Regions from separate parts of the Xenorhabdus doucetiae genome, predicted to be linked through region 2. Evidence: predicted binding sites of a transcription regulator. Region 2 holds the regulator's gene; the other holds the start of a gene.

Region 1 (10,992 bases), 340 kb from region 2:
TCGGGATTGCCGCCATATTCAGCGCAATAAAGGGGGCCGAAGCGCGTGGACTATGGCGGTGAAGCGCATGGGCAACCAGCTCTTTTCCCGTGCCGGATTCCCCATTGATTAACACGCTGATAGAAGAGCGGGAAAGACGGCCGATAATCCGGTATACCTCCTGCATGGCAGGGGCTTCTCCGATCATATCTGAAACGGATACCGGCAATTGCGGATTGGCAGCGGATTGGTGTTGTTCCCGATAGTGACTTCGTGCCCGCTCAACCAGCGCCACCGTTTCATCAATATCGAAAGGCTTGGGCAGATAATCAAAGGCACCGTGTTGGTAAGCACTGACGGCGGCATCCAAATCAGAATGCGCCGTCATAATGATGACCGGAAGCTGTGGGTGACTCTGTTTTATCTGGTTGAGTAAAGTCAGCCCATCCAGTCCGGGCATGCGGATATCTGACAGGATCACTTCCGGATTACCCTGTGCGGCATGATCCTGTGACAGCGCGGCTAATACGGCATCGGCATTTTCAAAACTGATGCACTCTATCCCCGCACTACTCAGCGCCCGTTCAAGTACCCAGCGGATAGAACTGTCATCATCAACGATCCAGACTTTTCCTCGTTGCATAGTCACCCTCTCCTTCTTGCTCAGTGGTTCCCTGATCGGTTATTTCTTGATAGGCAGGTAAATGGAAAACTCCGTATGCCCGGGCCAACTGGTAAATTCAATTTTGCCGGCATGTTGGTCGATAAGATTACGTGCGATGGATAAGCCGAGTCCAGTTCCACCTTCATAGCCACTGATCATGGGATAAAAAAGCGTATCCTGAATAGAGGGAGGAATTCCCGGACCGTCATCTTTAATATCAATGCGGGCTGCCAACCGGTAACGTTCACCCTGTAAGGTAATCTGAAACGCGGTTCGCGTTCTCAGGGTGATGGTTCCTCCTTTCTGACCCAGCGCCTGTAGCGCATTGCGGGTGATATTCAGTAACACTTGCTCAATTTGGTCAGGATAATGAGCCAGTTCTGGCAAACTGGGATCATAATCTTTAATCAGCGTGACATTCGCCGGCATTTCCAGTGAGACTAACTGATAGACCCGCTCGACCACATGATGAATGCTCTGGCGGGTTTGGGCGCCCGGATGCTGCGGCCCCAGCAAGCGATCAACCAGATTGCGCAGCCTGTCTGCCTGCTCAATAATCACTTGGGTATACTCCCTCAAAGCGGGATCGGGCAGTGCCTTGGCAAGCAACTGTGCGGCTCCCCGCAGCCCGCCAAGGGGATTTTTGATTTCATGTGCCAGCCCCCGAACCAGTTCCCGCGCAGCCGCCTGCTGGGCTTGTTGTACCTGCTCTTGGCTTAACCGGCGTTGACTGTCCATAGATGCCAGTTCCAGCAGAATAAGCTGTTCGGAAATTGGTTGGGCACTGAGCGACATCACATGAGCGTGATTATTGATCACCAGGATGACTTCGTTATCGGTAAAGCCCTGACCGTTGATCAAACTGGAACGCATCAGTTCGGTATCCAGCGAAATATAGCTAAACAGGATAGGCAGAGGCGTACCGAATAATTTACGTGAACTTTGTGCCAGAAGTTGCATAGCAGAATGATTGGCGTAGCGAATAATCAAGTCATTATCCAGCACCAAGACGTTGTTGATCTGTGAGTCGAGAATCTGTTCTGCTTTGGGCAAACTAACCATTGTCATTCCGTTCCTGCACTTTTTTGGTGCATTGTAGCTTATTTAACCATAATTAATGAACCCTTCCGCTCAAACTCTTATCGGGATGTGTATGTAAGGGAAAAGAGCCCATCTAAAGATGGGCCAAAAGTTTCACGGCAACAAAAAATCACAGTCATTCCATCCGGCATGTGATAAGGCATATGACCGAATAAGGTTACACACTGTAATACAGTTCAAATTCCAGAGGATGGGGAGTCATACGGACACGTTCAATTTCCCCTTGCAACAAATTGATATAAGCATCGATCGTATCATCCGTGAAAACACCGCCGCGAGTCAGGAATTCGCGGTCTGCATCCAGCGCAGCCAAGGCATCTTCCAAAGAAGAGGCTACAGTTGGGATCTCTTGCGCTTCTTCTGCGGGCAGGTCATACAAGTTCTTATCCATGGCATCACCGGGGTGAATTTTGTTGATGATGCCATCAAGACCTGCCATCAACAGCGCAGAGAAGGCCAGATAAGGGTTCGCCGCGGGATCGGGGAAACGCACTTCAATACGGCGAGCTTTGGTGCTGGCAACAACCGGAATACGGATAGAAGCGGAGCGGTTACGGGCAGAATAAGCCAGCATCACCGGCGCTTCAAAACCGGGCACCAGACGCTTATACGAGTTGGTCGTTGGGTTAGTAAAGGCATTCAATGCACGGGCATGTTTAATGATACCGCCGATATAGTAAAGCGCCATTTCGGACAGGCCACCGTATTTGTCACCCGCAAACAGGTTAGTGCCATTTTTGGACAGTGACATATGGCAGTGCATACCTGAACCGTTATCACCCACCAGCGGTTTTGGCATAAACGTCGCGGTCTTGCCAAATTTATGGGCAACGTTATGCACCACATACTTATAAATCTGGGTCTCATCCGCTTTTTTGGTCATGGTATTAAAGCGGGTGGCGACTTCGTTTTGCCCGGCCGTGGCGACTTCATGGTGATGGGCTTCAACGACCAACCCCATTTTTTCCATTGTCAGGCACATGGCTGAACGCAGGTCTTGCGAAGAATCCACCGGCGGAACCGGGAAATAGCCGCCTTTAATACCGGGACGATGGCCTTTGTTACCGCCTTCATAGCGCGTACCGCTGTTCCATGCAGCTTCGGTATCATCGATATGATAATAAGAACCAGAGATGGAACTGCCAAACCGGATATCATCGAACAGGAAGAATTCGGGTTCTGGCCCAAATAACACGGTATCAGCCAGATCGCTGGCACGCAGGAAATCTTCTGCACGTTTCGCAATGGAGCGAGGGTCGCGGCTATAACCCTGCATGGTGCCGGGTTCAAGGACATCGCAACGCAGGATCAGGGTAGCATCATGAAAGAAGGGGTCGATCATCGCGGTGCTTGGATCGGGCATCAGCACCATATCGGATTCATTGATTCCTTTCCAGCCACCGATAGACGAACCGTCAAACATTTTGCCATCTTCAAAGAAGTCTTCATCAACTTGGTGGGCAGGGATGGTGATATGTTGTTCTTTACCTTTGGTGTCAGTAAAACGTAAGTCAATAAACTTCACCTGATGTTCTTCAATCATGGACAACACATGTTCAACGGACATACTGGCCTCTCCTGGAAAAATTAAGGGCGATTATCGATCTCTTAGGGTCAATCTTTATGAAATCGCGATTGTTTGGGTAAATGCGAAAAGCGTGCCAGTTTTTTAAAAGTGTTTAATATCAATGTTTGGAGAGACCGGAGACAAAAAATGAATCAGGGAAAAGCACAGTTTTAAATCGATTTGCACCGAATTTGGGAGTGACAACAACTCAAGTGCACCATAATAGTGCACTTGAGGGCTGCCAATGATTATTGGTAGCCAAAATTATTCGTAATAACTAATGTTGCCATCAAGATACTGTTGTACAGAGCTGCTATTTCCGCCTCCGGCATAATCTCCCCAAGTAATGACTTTATTATCTTGTGTCAGAGCAGCAAATGCTTTCCCGGTCGCGTAGATAGCTCTTACATTTTTAAGCTGATTCTGCACTGCGGAAGAGTCACCGCCATATTCAAGTGATCCCCAAGTGGTGACAGTACCATCTTTGTGCAATGCGGCGGAGGCTTTTGCTGAACATGTCACTTGAACGACATTTTCTAATCCATCTATAACGACCATGCTGACTTGGAGTACGGAGTTGATTTCTCCGACAGTACCATCCATCAATCTTGACTCAAGAGTCGTTCTATTACCTGATATATCTGAAACAGATGAGTATGGAGACCCCTCTGCAAGGAAGGCGCTTTCAAAAATCGATAGAGTTATATCAGAGGGGTTGCGGTAACCGATGCCTGTACGAGGCGTCCTGTAATCCCATCCTATGGCAGGGACAATTTGTGCGATCTGAGCTACTCCGTCTACGTATTGCGGTTGGCCAACTATTGTTGAGGGTAGCCAGGGCCAATAATTTGTCGTTCCATCTTGCTTTATAATGATAAAAGTGTCTAAGACAGGGATAATGCCACGGAGATTTCTGTAGGATTCATCTTCTTGTCTCTCCATCCAACCCACCATGTTATTATGCCTGGTTGCTTGGGCTGGTCTGCTAACTATCAAGGATGACATCGCAGTTTCAGTATTAAAGGCAAGGACAGCAATATCATTTCCGAGAAGGAGAGTCTTCTCAGGGGGGCCTAATCTGGGAACAATATAGGGGCCAAAAGGCAATGCACCACCGGGTATCCAAGGGTTTCCCCAGGTACAGCCAGTTCCATCAGACCTTAGCGCGATAAAACAGGTGTTTCCCGCCGCAATATCAACGTAATCCGCGCCAGGGCAATAAGATGCGTAAATCGTATCATTTTCTGGTACTCCCCAAAGTGACAGGCTTCCATTATTTTTCAGGGCCAGGTAGCCGTATCCAGAGGCGAAAACTTTTTTTACGTCATTATCAACATGACCAGAATTTGCCGGATTCATATTTCCCCAAGTGACAAGGCTATTGTCATTGAGCAATGCCGCAAAACTAGAGGAAAAACTTTCCGGGGCACAAAACGGGGGTTGCCAATCATATAAGTGTGGTTTTATGTAGACAGAATCAGATGTTCCGCCATTACCAAAGATATTAAGGGGTTGAATTACGCGATGATATTTTTTATCAAGAGAGTAAACGGATATTTTGATACTTGGTGAAGTATCATAAAAAGTCGAGCTTTGAATAACACCAAAATTACCATTGGTATATTGCCAACTGATATCGACTTTGGGCGGTTCCATATATTCCCACAAGACTTCAACGGGTTCCAAGGTTTCCTTATCCAAGGCAACCAGGCACTGCGGCCCGTAGAGAGCGTTAGCCGTACTATAAAGTGTGGTGCGTGCCCCCATGACGATAAAGGCGCAGTCATCTGTGGGCGGTATGACGGGGGGTTTAGTTGATGCTTGGTCAACAACGGTGATATTAATCTTAGGGGAGTATAATAGGTTACCGTAGGTTTCCTCTATATAATAAACAGAATATTGCCCGACGGGGATTTTGTTTTTTGGAATGTTAATCGTGAAATAAGATGAATTTAAATCACTGCCTTTAACAACATAGGGGTCAATCTTAATTTGATTGAAATAAATAGTGAGTTCATCATTGATAGAGACATTAGGATAGGTATCGATTTCAACAACAATATAATCACCATTCAATTTTTCCAAATCTAACGTATTGTTAGTGGATTGTGGGAGCCTTGGGCTGGATAATTTATTATTTATATTAGACATATTTTCCTCTCTAATTATTATGTTCTTCGTCACAATCATCTGCACCATTCGCAGAAGTCACTATTCTTCCCGTCCAAGTACTAGAAGAAGAGCCAGCAGCTTGATAACTAAATTGAATAAGACCAGCATGACAATTTTGATATTCGTGGCATCCTGAAACATAATGTTTAGGTATTTCTATGGTAAGAATTGCGGTCTGACCATCGCCATTAGGGTCAGGTTTATCAGGCATCTTTTTACTAAGCACCTGGTTGACATGTCTGGGGTTTGATTTGATAAGCAAAGTGAGTTTCACTTGACTACCTAATGGAGGTTTTGTTTTATCAGTAACATCATTCGTTCCTGTAATTTGAACAAATAGTGCGGCATCATTAGCATTATTCTTATGCTGAGATATTGCCGGGCAATTAACAATATTATTTGGATCTATGTTTTCACAATTATCAGGGTCAGCTTCTTGTATAATATTATTGGGTGAGTTTGTTCCAAAGCTAGAATAAACCACGCATTTATCATAATACGTCGGTTTAGGCCAGGATTCTCCCGTGTATGTCAATTTTAGTGAATTTGAATATAACGTTTCTCCACTTGAGAGAAAAACCAAATAGGAAAACTCAGAGGCCACGCCTATTTGAAACATATTATAAGGCAAAGATATGCTTGAATAATTACCAAGCTCATTTAATCCTACAAGAATATGATCGTATATTGTGGTCTTTCCATCAATACAGAATTTAATAATATCCCCAACTTGTGCATCAGGATAAAGAGGCACATTAACCAGAAAATTGGTTTGATTATGAGTGGTTAATTCTCCTCCATTTTCAAACCCATCAATCGCGGGGGCAGGGAGATAATTACCTGAACTTACGGGTTTATTGTTGACAATATGCAGTGGGCTATCCGCTATTACCTCGCTTGTTATGCCAAAGACTTGCGTGTATAACTCAAGAGTGACTGGTTGCATCTCTTTAGCATAAACATAAAAAATTAAATTACCAGATTGATTTGAAGATAATAAAACTCCCTCCCTGTATTGATATTTTTCGATATCAATTTTAGTGCTGTTATCATTTCCATATAAATCTATTTTTTCTATATCGTTAGGCGATGATGCAGAGATAAAAACAAAAAGGCGGGGTATGGGATTACTATGTTGATCTTTAATTCTCGCCATAACGCGAGTTCTGGATTCGCCATTGTTTCCATCAGGGGGTAAATTAGGTTGGCTAGGAACATCTAAATAAGATTTGTCATAATAAAGCCTTAACGAATCATTATTTAATGTCCTTGCCGTATACTCGACACTTTGTGGGGGAAAATTGATATTACCTGAGATGGAAAAACCAAATCTGACATAATCCCCATCGGTCATATTTGATGACATTTCCAAATAAAGGATGAATAATTCAGGGGATTCATCAGAATGGGTTGTGTCTAGTAATGTGACATTATGAGTATTGTCCAGATAGACAGTGGTATCAGGTGATATTTTATCATTAGATTTTAAAGTAACATGAAGTACTAATCTTTGCCCAATGATAACACTAGAACCCGAAGGAATAGAGACCTCAATTTGGTTGCTCATTATATTACCTCAATCAGAATATATATACCCTATAAACTTCAAGTTGCAACTCGCAAGGCGAAAGCAGTTTATGATCTCCCCGCAGCGCGAGGAGATAACAAATTCATCTTGAAGTGTGAAGAGTATAAGTCAATTTAACTTCACTCAATATCTGGGGTGTCTATATATCCTTCCCATATATTGCCATATGTGACACCATTATCAGAATCTTTCCCTATTTGATAATCAAAATAAATATCCCCGCCTCTGTTTGGATAAGATAAACAATGGGTTAAAAGATGATGAGGTATATTAAATATCACTTTAGCCGTATTATCACTGCTGTCGGGAACAAAAGGCATGGTTTTTTCAAAGGTATGAGTCACGGTTCTTGACTTGGAGTTAATATATAAATTTAAATATATAGTTGATCCCAGCGGTACTTTTCCTTTACCTGCTGCATCTTTTTCGCCTGTAATTTGGACAAATAACCCCGCATTATCTGGAGGGTTATTCCGATAATTAGATATTTCAGTACTGTTAACATAATTCCATTGTTCTAAAATATTTTCATCAGAAACGCCTACGCTGTTGTAGACTATACACGTATCATATGCTCTATCAACGTCAGTCCAGGGCTTATTGTATGGGTTTCCGTGATAAATTAAATCCATCACTTGGGATGCAGCCATATACCCTGATCGGATGATGGAATAAGAAAATCTTGAAAGCTCATTCTTATTAAAGATACAGTAAGGTAAATCAATAGCAGTTAAGTCATCTTCGTTTTCAATTTGAATGGAAATTTTGGTATAAATATCATTGACAAAGAATAAGATATGATCCCCAGGTTTAAAGTCTGCATATTTTACTATTCCTATTGTAAACTTACTTTTTCCATTCGATTTTAGATCTTCGCCGTGAAAATTAAATATTTCAGGCTCTGTTAATTCTTTAGGGGTACTCTCTAATGCGTGATTAGCACAATATATCGTATATTTTGCATTAATTTTATCGGTAGAGCCTATGACTTGAGCGGTCAGATTGATGATTAATGATTCTGCCATAATAGGGTAGATATAAAACTTGATGTTGCCATCTTGATCGGTCGTGACATCAAATCCATTACTTCCCTTTTCAATAATAATTTCTTTATTATCAGCATCATAAATTTTTGCTTTTTGTAAGTTATCTATTAAATCATCTGATATATGTACTTTAAGATCAGGTAGCGGCGTCCCACTGACATTTCGTACCTTGGATGTTACTGTGGCGTACTGTACTTTTTTCTGTCCACCTGATTGATCAGGGAATTCCAGAAATGGGTTATCAATATCCAATTCCAGTGTCCTAATATCGATGTCTTCTTTTTTCAAATAAGAGTTCATAAAATTTTCCTTGTGAAAATGCAAATAATTTGATTCAAGATTATATGTTATAAATCAATTTCATCATCCCCAATGGGGATACCTATTCTAACCGTATCTATCTCTGCCTCCCAAACATGACCATAACCAATTTCATCACTATTCTTTGATGTAAAACTATAATCAAATTTAATATCACCGGAATCGATATCAACAAGATCATCATAGTTAATATTGAACTGCAAAATGCCATTTCCGGGCATGATATCTTTCATTGATTGAATCGGCGGGTTTTTATTATGAGAGCGAATATAGATATTCAATGTGACTTCGGCACCTAAAGGCACTTTGGTATTATTATTCCCGGTATTACCCGAAATCTCGACAATTAAGCCAGTGATATTGGCAGGAGGGTATGAACGGATATAATCATAATTAATCATGCTATCTGCGGGTATAATGGTTTTGGCACTGGTCATAACAATGCTGGCATCATATTTTCTGGTCACATTTGGATCGGGTTCATAGATAACTCCTCCCTTGTAAGTTAAACGTAACACGTCAGATGGGATCATTTCTCCTGCATGTTGTCTAATGACGACATAAGAAAATCGCGATAATTCGTTTTCTTTGAAGATACTATAAGGTAATTTAATGAAATAACTGCCTAGTTGTTTTGGGTTTTTAAGTGTTTTATAAATTCCTGTAAAATTAATATTGACAAAGAATAGAATATTATCACCAATTTCTGGATTGATATAGGGGTTTATTCTGACGGAAAATAGAGGCGAACCATCTGAGATTAAATTGCCCCGATTAAAGCCTAAAATTCTGGGTTGTTGTAACGGAGATTCAACCGCGAATGGATCACTGTTAACAACGTAATAAGTATCGTTGGCAACGGTTTGATGAGTTACTCCTATGATCTGAGCGTATAGATTAAGAATAAGTGATAATCCCTCAATGGGATAAATATAAAATATAATCCCCCCATCCTTGTCTGAAAGTAATGTAAACCCATCATTGCCTGATGGCATTTTTGTGTCTATTTTTTGTGTATCCTTGTTCGTATCAAGATAGATATTAACTTTTTCAAAGGTGCCATTTGTATCATTAGTGATAAAGACCGGCACCCCCGACAATGCTTTTCCGTCTAAATCTTTGATGGTGGTAGAGACTTTTGTTTGTATGCCGTTAGGCGGATTATTATCTGCTACCGGCATCGTTTGAAAAGGGTGTTCTACATTAAAAGCCAGTGATTTTGGATCAATGCTTCTTGCTAAGTACTGTACCTTTTTGGAAAAAACCTGCTGAGGATTATTGGTATCAGTTGCTTGTATTGTAAAGGTTATTGGCGTATTTTCAGTGATTTGATCTGATACTTTAAGCGCTATAGTGGCACTGTATTGATTATTTCCGCCATCAGAAGTTGCGAGCATAGTGATAGGATTTTTTGGGACATTAATATGCGTGGCAGAGTTAAAGGAAAGAATTATATTGCCAATTGCTGTCGTATCTAACGCTAAAGTGACAGTCAACTCAAACCGTTGACCTATTATCAAGTCAGAATTATCGGGTACTGAAATACTCAATGCACTATTCATCTCATTACCTTGTTTTATTATTATGGTATGTATTTATTATCTCCCCGCAGCACGGGGAGATAATAAGCGGCTGTCGTCTTGCAACTTGAAGTTTATAGGTTCTATTTATCAGAATTAAATTAGTCCACTATATTATTGATATTAGTTATCATCACTCCCAATGGGAACCCCGAGTCGTACCGTATCAATTCTACCCTCCCAAATTTTGCCATAACCATTAATGGACTCACCATGCGGGCCGGTATTTGATGTAAATTGATAATCGAATTCAATACTACCGGCTGCGCCATTATCGTATGCATCGATATCAATAAGATCATGGTAGTCAATATTAAATAGTAAAGAACCACTTGCAGGCATCGGTTGTGATAGGGATTTACTCGGTGGATTTTTGTTATAAGAACGTATATACATATTTAATGTGACCATAGCACCGATTGGGACTTTATTTTTTTCCTGACCGGTGGCATCACCCAAAATTTCGATAAATAATCCCCTTTTCCCTTGACTATTTGGATAACTTTTTATTGCATCATAATTAATGACACTATTCTGAGGCAGGGTCGTTTTTACACTAGTCATAACGGTGCAGGTATCATAATCTCTTTGCATGTACGGCACAGGCTTATATATTACACCGCCCTTATAAGTTAAAGGCAATTCCTCAGAGGGTAAAATACTGCCATCATAGGCACTAATAACAACATAAGAAAAAGTGGATGGTTGATTTTCTTTGCCATTAAATATGCTATAAGGCAGGCTAATGGTATAGGAATTTAATTGTTTTTTATTTTTAAGGGTTATTTGTTGATTAGTATATTGTCCGTTGACATAAAATAATATATTGTCACCAGCCGTTGCGTTAAGATATTTTTCTATCTCTACCAGAAAGGTGAAGGAACCATCCGAGACAAAATCACCTTGCAAAAATCCCAAAATTTTGGGTAATCTCAAAGGATACATTATCTTATTTGGATTAGGATCAATAATAT
Region 2 (10,992 bases):
ATTAGCCGTATCTTCAATTTCTGGCTCACGCGCGGCATTTTCAATGGTGGTTGTGCCTTCTGCTAATGTGGCCGCCGTCATGATCGTCACCGTTGCCCCAACACTGACTTTATCCATCACAATACTGGCACCTTTTAAGCGGCCATTTACCGTGGCTTTGACATAGCCCTCATCCAGCTCGATGTTTGCACCAAGCTGCTCCAAACCAGAAATATGAAGATCAACCGGACGCGCGCCAATGGCGCAACCACCGGGCAAAGAGACCTGCCCCCGACCGAAACGCGCTACCAACGGCCCCAATGCCCAGATGGACGCGCGCATTGTTTTGACCAGTTCATAAGGGGCACAATATTCGTTGACCCCACTGGCATCAATAAAAACAGAACCGTTACGTTCTACTTTGGTTCCCAAACGATTGAGAAGTTTGATCGTGGTGTCAATGTCTTTCAATTCAGGCACATTCTGTAATTCAACCGGCTCTTCTGCCAGTAGTGCCGCGAACATAATTGGTAATGCGGCATTTTTTGCCCCGGAAATCGCCACTTCTCCCGACAAGCAGGTAGGCCCTTTCACACGAAATTTATCCATCTGTTATGATCCTATTATTTAATTCAAAGTGTGCTGTCCGCGGCGAGGCAAACAGCCTCAAAACCCTTGAAGCTTGCGGTCACGCTGCCACTGTGCAGGGGTATAAGCCTTGATTGATAACGCATGAATACGGTTATCCGCGATATATTCCATCAGAGGAGCATAAACTGTTTGCTGTTGTTTAACGCGGCTCAGTCCATCAAAAAGGGCACCAACGACAATAACCTGAAAATGGCTGCCATCACCGCTAACGATAACTTCATCAAGTGCCAAATTTTCCATCAGCACTTTTTTAATTTCATCAATATCCATAAATTGCTCACATTCGTCGTTAGAAAATATTAGAAAATAATAGTAGACGCCTATCCTAATGGAATCCAGCCGACTCTTAAACCAAGAAAAACGCCCCTGCAAGCGAATGGCTTACAGGGGCGTGGATTAGCAAAAAAAGAATTATGCCTTGGGCTGATTATCGTCAAAACATGTTTGCAATCCATATAACGTTATCAACGTGCCCAAGCGCTCACTCACCCCTGAAAAAGTCAGTATCCTGCCACGTTGCTGACATTCCCCTTTGAATTGGACAAACAGGGCCAACCCGGTGGAATCCACATGACTGAGCTGAGAAACATCAATATTGTCGATGTCTTCCAGAGCACGCTCTTTTTGTTGCCAAAGGGGAAGCAAACTATCACGATCCAATGTGCCTTGCAGAAACAATGTGTTACCGTCCTTTTCCCAACTCACCGTTTCCTGATTGATTTTTTCTTTACTCATCATGCCGTTATCAAGAGTATCTTTTTCCATGTCACTTTTTCTTTTCTAAAGTGATCGGGGCTTTCGCGCTGATAAGCAATTGTTCAGTCAGGCCATCAATGCCTTTCTGACGCAGGATATCTACCCACTCATTCTGCTTGGTCGTGATCATGCTCACGCCTTCCGCGATCATGTCGTAAGCCTGCCAATAACCCGTTTTGCTGTTTTTACGCCATTGGAAATCCAAACGCACTGGCGGTTGCCCGTTGGGATCCGTAATCGTGACACGAATAGCCACTATTGTTTTATCACCTAATGGTTGTTCTGGGGCAATCTGGTAGTTTTGCCCATGATACATCGCCAAAGCCTGACCATATGCCTGTTCCAGATAGGATTCAAACGCTTTGAAATAAGCCTCACGCTGCTCAGGTGTGGCTTGTTTGTAGTAAGGCCCCAGAACCAGTGCGCCGGCATATTTTATTTGCACATAAGGCAGCAATTCCTGACGCACAATCTGGCGCAAGAGGTCTGGATTGGCTTGAATCTGCGACTGCTCATCCTTCAAATGGGTAAATGTTTTTTCTGCTGCATCTTTCATCAATGCGTAAGGATTGGTTTGATCTGTCGCGCTGGCCAATGGCGCAACCACCAGCAACGCAATCATAAGTAATCGCTTGAACATAAGTATTATTTCTCCTAAGCAGTGGATTGCCGGTTAGTGTGTTTGTTCAGGTGCCAGAGCGGATTTTTCCTGAGTTCCGCTACTGTTTACGCTACTACTTTTATACAAGAACTGGCCAATCAAGTCTTCAAGTACCATCGCGGGCTTGGTGTCTTCAACACGATCGCCATCTTTCAACATAGCCGTTCCTAAATCAGGGTCATCAAACCCGATATTGAGCGCAATATATTGCTCTCCCAACAACCCTGACGTTCGGATAGAGAGCGAACTGGTATTGGGAATATTGTCGTACTGCGTGAAAATATCTAATTCAACTTGTGGCGTATAGGTTTTGTGATCCAGCCAGATTTTCTCCACACGGCCAATCACTACTCCGCCGACTTTCACCGGTGAACGGACTTTCAGTCCACCGATATTGTCAAATGCAGCATAGACACGATACGTTGGCTGACTGCCGAAAGATTGGATATTTGCCACTTTGAGGCATAAAAAAATGATTGCTGCCAGCGCAATCAAGACAAAAGCCCCAACCCAAATTTCATTTTTCTTGCTTTGCATCGACTTAGTTCCCGAACATCAGTGCTGTCAGCACAAAATCCAAACCCAATACCGCCAACGACGCATGAACTACTGTGCGCGTCGTCGCCCTGCTGATCCCTTCCGATGTTGGGATAGCGTCATAACCATTGAACAGTGCAATCCACGTTACCGTAATCGCAAAAACCACACTCTTGAGAAAACAGTTGAGCAAATCTTTTTGCCATTCCACCGCGGCTTGCATCGACGACCAGAAAAAGCCACCATCAATACCTTTCCAATCAACACCGACCATGGCACCGCCCAAAATCCCCACAGCAACAAAGATCAGAGAGAGCAAAGGCATACTGATAAACCCCGCCCAGAAGCGGGGAGCAACGACCCGGCGCAGCGGGTCAACCGCCATCATTTCCAGACTGGAAATCTGTTCAGTGGCTTTCATCAAACCAATTTCTGCGGTCAGCGCTGATCCCGCCCGCCCCGCAAACAAAAGTGCGGTTACCACTGGCCCCAACTCACGCAGCAAGGATAACGCCACCATCATACCGAGGCTACCTTCCGCACTAAATGTGGTCAAAACCAGATAGCCTTGCAAGGCCAACACCATGCCAATAAACAGCCCTGAAACCACAATGATCAACAGTGATTGAACACCGACGCTATAAAGTTGCTGGCGCAATAGCGTCCATTGTTTGGCAGGTTCAGGTTTACCAATGATGGCATTGAACAGCATAAAGCCCGCACGACCGAATGAAGCCGTCACCTCAATCGTGCGCCGGCCCATTGCCGCTAATGCCCGTGTTAACATCAACATTCCATCATCCTAATAACTCAGTTTTGTAATCCCCGGCCGGGAAACGGAAAGGCACAGGCCCGTCAGCAATCCCATCAAGAAATTGCCGTACCCGCTGATCCTGATTCGTTCTCAACTGATCTGGCGTACCTTCGGCGATCACTTTCCGTTCGGCCACAATATAAGCATAATCGGCAATGCTCAGGACTTCCGGTACATCGTGGGAAACGACGACACACGTCACTCCCAACGCATGATTCAGCTCATCAATCAGCTTCACCAAAACGCCCATCGTGATGGGGTCCTGGCCGACAAAAGGTTCATCAAACATGATTAAATCGGGATCGAGAGCAATCGCCCTGGCTAATGCCGCTCGCCTTGCCATGCCGCCAGAGAGTTCCGATGGCATCAAGTGCGCAGCACCACGCAATCCCACCGCTTCCAGCTTCATCATCACCGTGGTGTGAATCAACGCTTCAGGCAGTTGGGTATGCTCACGCAGGGGAAAAGCCACATTGTCAAAGACATTCAGGTCGGTAAACAAAGCACCTGACTGAAATAACATGCTCATTTTCTTGCGGGCAGCATAAAGGCGTGGGCGGGACAATGCCGGAATATTATCGCCATCAAACCAAATCTCACCGCGTTCCGGACGAATTTGCCCTCCAATCAAGCGCAGCAAGGTGGTTTTCCCGATACCAGAAGGTCCCATGATGGCGGTAATTTTTCCTTTCGGAACAGTCAGATTAATATCAGCAAAAATCGGGCGTTGGCCTCGGGTGAAATACATACCGCAGATCTCAATAAGATTTGCTGTTTGTTGACTCATTATTAGAAGCCCCTAACCGTTAATAGAACTGTCTTCATGACTGTATTTAAATAATTAATAATGCATACTACAAAAAATTGCCTAATTTGCGTTAGCGAAGTTGTGACAAATTTTACTTTTTATCGCTTGATCGTCAGAATGTATAAGTCTAGCTGAATAAACGTTCCATGTTTAAAAATCAACCATTATTAGCATTATGCTCGGAATAAAACTGATTTAAGGGACACGCCATGTTTCTGACTATTGTACTGCTCATTACCGGGTTGATTTTACTGGTGTATGGTTCCGATAGATTAGTTTATGGTGCGGCGGTTTTTGCCCGCACCATGAAAATCCCCCCTTTTATTGTCGGCTTGGTCATTATGGGAATCGGAACCTCGTTGCCAGAACTGATGGTGTCTGTCACCGCAATTTTAGACGGGCAGCCGGACATGGCCGTGGGCAATGCCATTGGTTCCAATATTACTAATCTGCTGCTCATTACGGGGGCTGCAGCGTTTATCAGGCCAATCAGGGTAAAATCAGAAATTCTGCGGCAAGAAGTGCCCCTGATGTTGGCGATCACCGCATTTGCAGGGTATTTACTGTCCAATGGATACCTGAGCCGGTTGGATGGTATTCTTTTGGTGCTTTCCGCCCTCTTTTTCATCTCACTGATGATAAAGATGACGACTTTCTCCCAAAATAGTCGTGTTGATAGTTATACCCAAGAACGAAATTCAGAATTGCCTGTCGAAGGCAACAAAGGAATTGCACTGCTTTGGGTTGTTTTGGGGTTAATGATTCTCCCCATTTCCACCCGTATGGTGATTGACAATGCAACCGTGATTGCACGTATTTATGGTGTCAGTGAACTGGTGATTGGCCTGACAATTCTTGCCGTGGGAACCAGCTTGCCTGAGCTTGCCACCACCATTGCCGCCGCCATAAAAGGCGAGAACGACATGGCAATGGGCAATATCGTTGGCTCGAATGTATTCAATGTGACCCTTGTCTTGGGGGTTCCCGCCATCCTTTCCCCCAGCGTCTTTTCACCTGACGCATTTTCGCGGGATTTTTGGGTCATGATGGCGGCGAGTGTACTATTCACAGTCTTTTGTCTGGGAAGAAAGCATCGATTGAACCGATTGAACGGCATCTTGTTACTGGGCTGTTTTATCGCGTATTTTATCGTACTTTTTGTTTCTAATTATTACGGTACTGAGTAATTGCCGATTGAATGGGAAAAGAGTGGGAAGTCAACATGCCTAAGATCGATTTTCAGCAAGCAGGTAAGGAAGTATTACAGAGTGAACTCGAAGGGCTGGCCGGCCTGGAGCAATATATTAATGACGATTTCAGCCAAGCCTGTGAATTAATGTTTGCCTGTGAAGGAAAAGTCATTGTGATGGGGATGGGCAAATCCGGTCACATTGGGCGAAAAATCGCGGCAACATTTGCCAGTACCGGCACACCTTCTTTCTTTGTTCATCCCGGCGAAGCCAGTCATGGCGATCTCGGCATGGTAACGGCCAAAGACATCGTGCTGGCGATTTCCAATTCCGGTGAATCAAATGAAATTCTGGCGTTAATTCCCGTTCTCAAGCGACAGAACGTCCCACTCATCTGCATGACAAATAATCGCGACAGCAACATGGGTAAAGCCGCAGATATCCACTTGTGCATCAAAGTCCCACAAGAAGCCTGCCCATTGGGATTGGCACCCACCACCAGCACCACCGCAACACTTGTCATGGGAGATGCCTTGGCCGTTGCGCTTTTGCAAGCTCGTGGCTTTACTGCCGAAGATTTCGCGCTTTCCCATCCCGGAGGGGCATTGGGACGCAAACTTCTGCTACTGGCCAGCGATTTAATGACCATCGGTGATGACATTCCCCATGTTCCCCACACCGCGACGCTGCGCGAAGCGTTGGTGGAAATCACCCGCAAAAAATTGGGCATGACAGTGATCTGTGATGATGACATGCAGATCCGCGGTATTTTTACCGATGGTGATTTGCGCCGTGTTTTTGATATGGGTATCGATTTAAACCATGCAAACATCTCTGATGTCATGACTGCCGGTGGCATCCGTATCAAACCCAATGCACTGGCGGTTGATGCCTTGAACCTGATGCAATTGCGCCACATCACCTCACTACTGGTCACAGAAGGTGACAAATTACTGGGTGTGCTCCACATGCACGATCTTTTGCAGGCCGGCGTCGTGTAAGGCAAGTAAACTGATATAAATAAGCATGATATTAATCTTAAGAGAATGTCTTAATGAGTCAAAAAGAGTATCTGGACACCTGTTATGGTCCAGTCAATAAAGCAATTATCGAAAAAGCCCGTCAAATCCGTCTGCTGATTTGTGATGTTGATGGCGTGATGTCTGACGGGCTTATCTATATGGGCAATGAAGGCGAAGAACTGAAAGCCTTTAACGTTCGTGATGGTTATGGCATCCGTTGTTTAATCACCTCAGGTATTGAGGTTGCCATTATTACCGGCCGCAAAGCAAAACTGCTGGAAAATCGGGCAGAAACTCTGGGTATTACACATCTTTACCAAGGACAAAACGATAAGGTTTTGGCGTATAAGGAACTGTTGGATAAACTAGCGTTGCAACCAGAACACGTCGCTTATATAGGTGACGATCTTATTGACTGGCCTGTCATGGCACAAGTGGGGTTATCGGTTGCCGTTGCTGATGCCCATCCATTACTGTTGCCAAAAGCAGATTATGTGACTCAGATTGCCGGCGGTCGTGGTGCAGTCAGGGAACTGTGTGATTTGGTGCTCTTCGCGCAAAATAAGCTCGAAGGTGCCAAAGGGTTATCCATATAAATTAAAACTGAAAAAAGAATGAGTAAAATTCAATCCTGGCTGATCACAATACTGGCACTGATCGCGCTTGCGCTGATTGGCTGGAATTTATCGAATGTCAATGATGATACTTCATCAGCGATTGTGGATGATGGTTATCCGACTTATCAAACACAGGAAGCCGTGACTTTTGTCTATGATCCGGCAGGAAAACTGACTTATAAACTGGTCGCTGATGATGTTAAAAACTATACAGAAACCAAACTGACCTGGTTTACTAACCCCGTATTGACCACATTTGACCCGAATGGTGCCCCCGGAACCCCGATAGCGACATGGACAGTACGCGCCAACAAAGCCAAACTGACCCATGATCAGATGCTTTACCTGTATGGGGATGTCCAAGTGGATAGCTTGACCGATGCGTCACAATTGCAGCGGATCACAACAGACAATGCGACCGTTAATCTCACCACACAAGATGTCGCATCCGATGACCGCGTGACGCTTATCGGTGTCGGATTAAAATCTGTTGGCATGAAAATGCGCGGCAATCTGCGAAATAAAACTGCTGAATTGATTGAAAAGGTGACCACTCAATATGAGATTCCACATGAACAACCTAATCCGTAATACCGTTATTGCCAGTACACTTTTTGCCGTCAGCCTGCCTGTACTGGCCTTGAAAGAGGATACCAAAAAGCCCATTACCATCGACTCAGCAAGACAATCTTTGGATTTAACGGGAAACATTGCCACCTTTACGGATAATGTGATCGTAAAACAAGGCTCTATTGACATTCGTGCAGACAAAGTCGTGGTGACCCGCCCTGAGGGGGATGCCAACAAGACCGTTATCGAGGCTTACGGTAATCCGGCCACGTTTTATCAATTGCAAGATGATGGCAAACCCCTCACCGGCCATGCTGCAAAAATGCGCTATGAGATGGACAAAGAGCTGGTCACGCTAACCGGTGATGCCTATCTTGAACAGCTAGACAGTAATATCAAGGGCGATAAGATCACTTATCTCGTCCCAACACAACAGATGGAAGCCTTTAGTGATAAAGGTAAACATGTCACCACCGTCCTGTTACCTGCCCAGCTACAGGAAAAAGGCTCAGGTGTTCACGGCGCTGATGCTCAGAAAAAGGGTAAATAACGACTGATGGCAATACTAAATGCAGAAAATCTGGCGAAAGCCTATAAAGGCCGCAAGGTCGTTGAGAATGTCAGCCTAAACGTGAAGTCCGGGGAGATCGTTGGCTTACTTGGCCCCAATGGAGCAGGTAAAACCACCACTTTCTATATGGTCGTCGGCATTGTTCCACGTGATGCCGGCGCGATCACCATTGATGAAGAAGATATCAGTCTGCTGCCCCTGCATGAGCGTGCACGCCGTGGGATAGGTTACTTGCCTCAGGAAGCCTCTATCTTCCGGCGCTTAAGTGTCTTCGACAATTTGATGGCAGTACTGGAGATCCGCAAGGACTTGACCCAAGAGCAGCGAAAAGCACGGGCAGAAGAGTTGATGGAAGAATTTCACATCTCTCACCTGCGTGATAACCTTGGGCAATCCCTTTCCGGTGGTGAACGCCGTCGGGTGGAGATAGCCCGTGCTCTGGCTGCCAACCCCAAATTCATCCTGTTGGATGAACCTTTTGCCGGCGTTGACCCCATTTCCGTACTGGATATTAAAAAGATCATCCAACACCTGCGGGATTACGGTTTGGGTGTCCTGATTACTGACCACAATGTCCGTGAAACACTGGATGTCTGCGAACGAGCCTATATCGTTAGCCAAGGTCATTTGATTGCTCACGGTACTCCGGATGACATCCTGAATAACGAGCAAGTCAAACGCGTCTATTTGGGCGAAGGTTTCCGTCTTTAACGGTTATCCTGCTATCAGGCGCGATTCAAGGAACCATTCAGGCGAGATTAAGGAGAAAGTGGTAACGCTATGAAGCAAAGTTTGCAACTCAGGCTCAGTCAACAATTGACGATGACGCCACAACTCCAGCAAGCCATCCGTTTGTTGCAGCTCTCTACGCTTGAGCTTCAACAGGAGATTCAGCAGGCTTTGGAAACTAATCCGCTGCTTGAACAAGATGATCTGCATCAGGAAGTGGAGAATCAGGCGCCTGATGGCGAAACGGAAGTCATGGATAGCCGGGAAGCGCTTGAACAGCGGGAGATGCCTGAAGAGCTGCCACTGGATACCAGTTGGGATGAAATTTACACCGCTGGCACGCCTTCAGGCACCGGCAGTGATTATAGCGGGGAGGATTTCCCCGTCTATCAGGGAGAAACCACCCAAACACTGCAAGATTACCTGATGTGGCAGGCAGGATTAACGCCATTTACTGAAACGGACGCGGCCATTGCCACGTCAATCATTGATGCCATTGATGATACCGGCTACCTGACCCTTTCCATTGAAGAGATCCTTGCCAGCATGGGTGATGATGAGCTGACGTCGGCAGAGGTTGAAACCGTTCTCAAGCGGATACAACATTTCGATCCGATTGGGGTTGCCGCCCGTGACTTACGTGAATGCTTGCTTATCCAGCTCTCCATGCTGCCACCGGAAACACCTCACCTGAATGATGCCAGACTGATTGTCAGCAAATACCTTGAACGACTGGGTAACCGGGACTTCCGTCATTTATTACGTCAGAGCAAATTAAAAGAGAGTGCGTTGAAAGGGGCTATTGATATCATTCAGTCACTGGAGCCAAAGCCGGGTTTGATAGTCAATACCGGTGAATCCGAGTATGTTATTCCCGATGTATTGGTACAGAAAGAAAATGCAAACTGGCAAGTCAGGCTAAATACCGATAGCATCCCCCGCCTGCGCATCAACCAACACTACGCAGCACTGGGGCAACGAGCCAACAATGAAAGTGACAGTTTGTTCATACGCAATAATTTACAAGAGGCCAAGTGGCTGATCAAAAGCCTCGAAAGCCGCAATGAAACACTGTTGAAAGTTGCAAGCTGCATTGTTGAACGGCAACAAGATTTTTTTGAGCATGGTGAGGAACACATGAAACCACTGGTACTGGCTGATATCGCCTATCAGGTTGACATGCATGAGTCCACCATTTCCCGTGTGACAACCCAGAAGTATCTGTATAGTCCACGCGGGATCGTTGAACTTAAATATTTTTTCTCCAGCCACGTCAATACGGATAGCGGAGGTGAAGCCTCTTCTACCGCCATACGTGCGCTGGTGAAAAAACTGGTCGCGGCAGAAAACCCGGCCAAGCCACTGAGTGACAGTAAATTGACCAGCATACTTGCTGAACAAGGTATTCAAGTGGCTCGCCGGACTGTCGCAAAATATAGAGAGTCGTTATCCATCCCGCCTTCAAACCAACGTAAAAAACTGGTTTGAACCACACAGAGAAGGAAAACACTATGCAACTCAATGTTACAGGTCACAATATTGAAATCACAGATGCACTTCGCAACGTCGTGAACACCAAATGCGGCAAATTGGATCAATATTTCGATAAAATTAACCTCATCCAGGTCATTCTCCGAGTGGAAAAAGTGCAAAGAATCGCTGAAGCCACGGTGTATGTTAATGGAGGTGAGTTGCATGCAACCTCAGAACATGAAGACATGTATGCGGCAATTGATGCACTCGTCGATAAGCTGGCGCGTCAATTGACCAAACACAAAAGTAAATTGAGACAACATTAATCGCTTTCAGGCAACGGGGCCGTCATAAAATGATCACTGTTCTCTCTATAACACTTTCTATAGCACCGACTACGCGCTATAGATTCGTTTTAGCGCAGTGAATCCATACCAGATGCCTTATCAGGCATCTGGTATAACAAGGCCCTAAGTGAATAAAGAAATGAACAACGAAACAGATTTACCACTAAGCTCGGTGCTTTCACCCGAATGTACACGCAACAACGTCCCTTGTTCGAGCAAAAAGCGCGCCTTAGAGATTATCAGTGAGCTGGCATCAAAACAGCTCGG

Evidence for each region. Region 2 encodes sigma-54, which starts transcription at its own class of promoters, with help from an activator protein. Its sites were predicted from a motif close to GTTGGCACANNTTTCGCTNT; they were not measured.
Region 1: glnA (glutamate--ammonia ligase) is a predicted target of sigma-54. The motif match lies at 3,391-3,410, and genes of this name have one in related genera.

What each region holds. Positions count from the first base shown of each region.
Region 1 is NZ_FO704550.1:4,053,479-4,064,470, reverse strand. It holds gene glnG (nitrogen regulation protein NR(I)) at 1-622, opposite strand, end outside; gene glnL (nitrogen regulation protein NR(II)) at 662-1,705, opposite strand; gene glnA (glutamate--ammonia ligase) at 1,902-3,311, opposite strand; gene XDD1_RS17700 (RCC1 domain-containing protein) at 3,576-5,462, opposite strand; gene XDD1_RS17695 (hypothetical protein) at 5,473-7,050, opposite strand; gene XDD1_RS17690 (hypothetical protein) at 7,191-8,417, opposite strand; gene XDD1_RS18545 (hypothetical protein) at 8,465-10,000, opposite strand; gene XDD1_RS17680 (hypothetical protein) at 10,142-10,992, opposite strand, start outside.
Region 2 is NZ_FO704550.1:3,711,610-3,722,601, forward strand. It holds gene murA (UDP-N-acetylglucosamine 1-carboxyvinyltransferase) at 1-588, opposite strand, end outside; gene ibaG (BolA family iron metabolism protein IbaG) at 646-900, opposite strand; gene mlaB (lipid asymmetry maintenance protein MlaB) at 1,042-1,395, opposite strand; gene mlaC (phospholipid-binding protein MlaC) at 1,397-2,026, opposite strand; gene mlaD (outer membrane lipid asymmetry maintenance protein MlaD) at 2,060-2,584, opposite strand; gene mlaE (lipid asymmetry maintenance ABC transporter permease subunit MlaE) at 2,589-3,371, opposite strand; gene mlaF (phospholipid ABC transporter ATP-binding protein MlaF) at 3,382-4,185, opposite strand; gene XDD1_RS16285 (calcium/sodium antiporter) at 4,416-5,393, shown strand; gene kdsD (arabinose-5-phosphate isomerase KdsD) at 5,429-6,397, shown strand; gene kdsC (3-deoxy-manno-octulosonate-8-phosphatase KdsC) at 6,451-7,014, shown strand; gene lptC (LPS export ABC transporter periplasmic protein LptC) at 7,033-7,626, shown strand; gene lptA (lipopolysaccharide ABC transporter substrate-binding protein LptA) at 7,607-8,155, shown strand; gene lptB (LPS export ABC transporter ATP-binding protein) at 8,162-8,887, shown strand; gene rpoN (RNA polymerase factor sigma-54) at 8,957-10,393, shown strand; gene hpf (ribosome hibernation promoting factor) at 10,417-10,704, shown strand; gene ptsN (PTS IIA-like nitrogen regulatory protein PtsN) at 10,865-10,992, shown strand, end outside.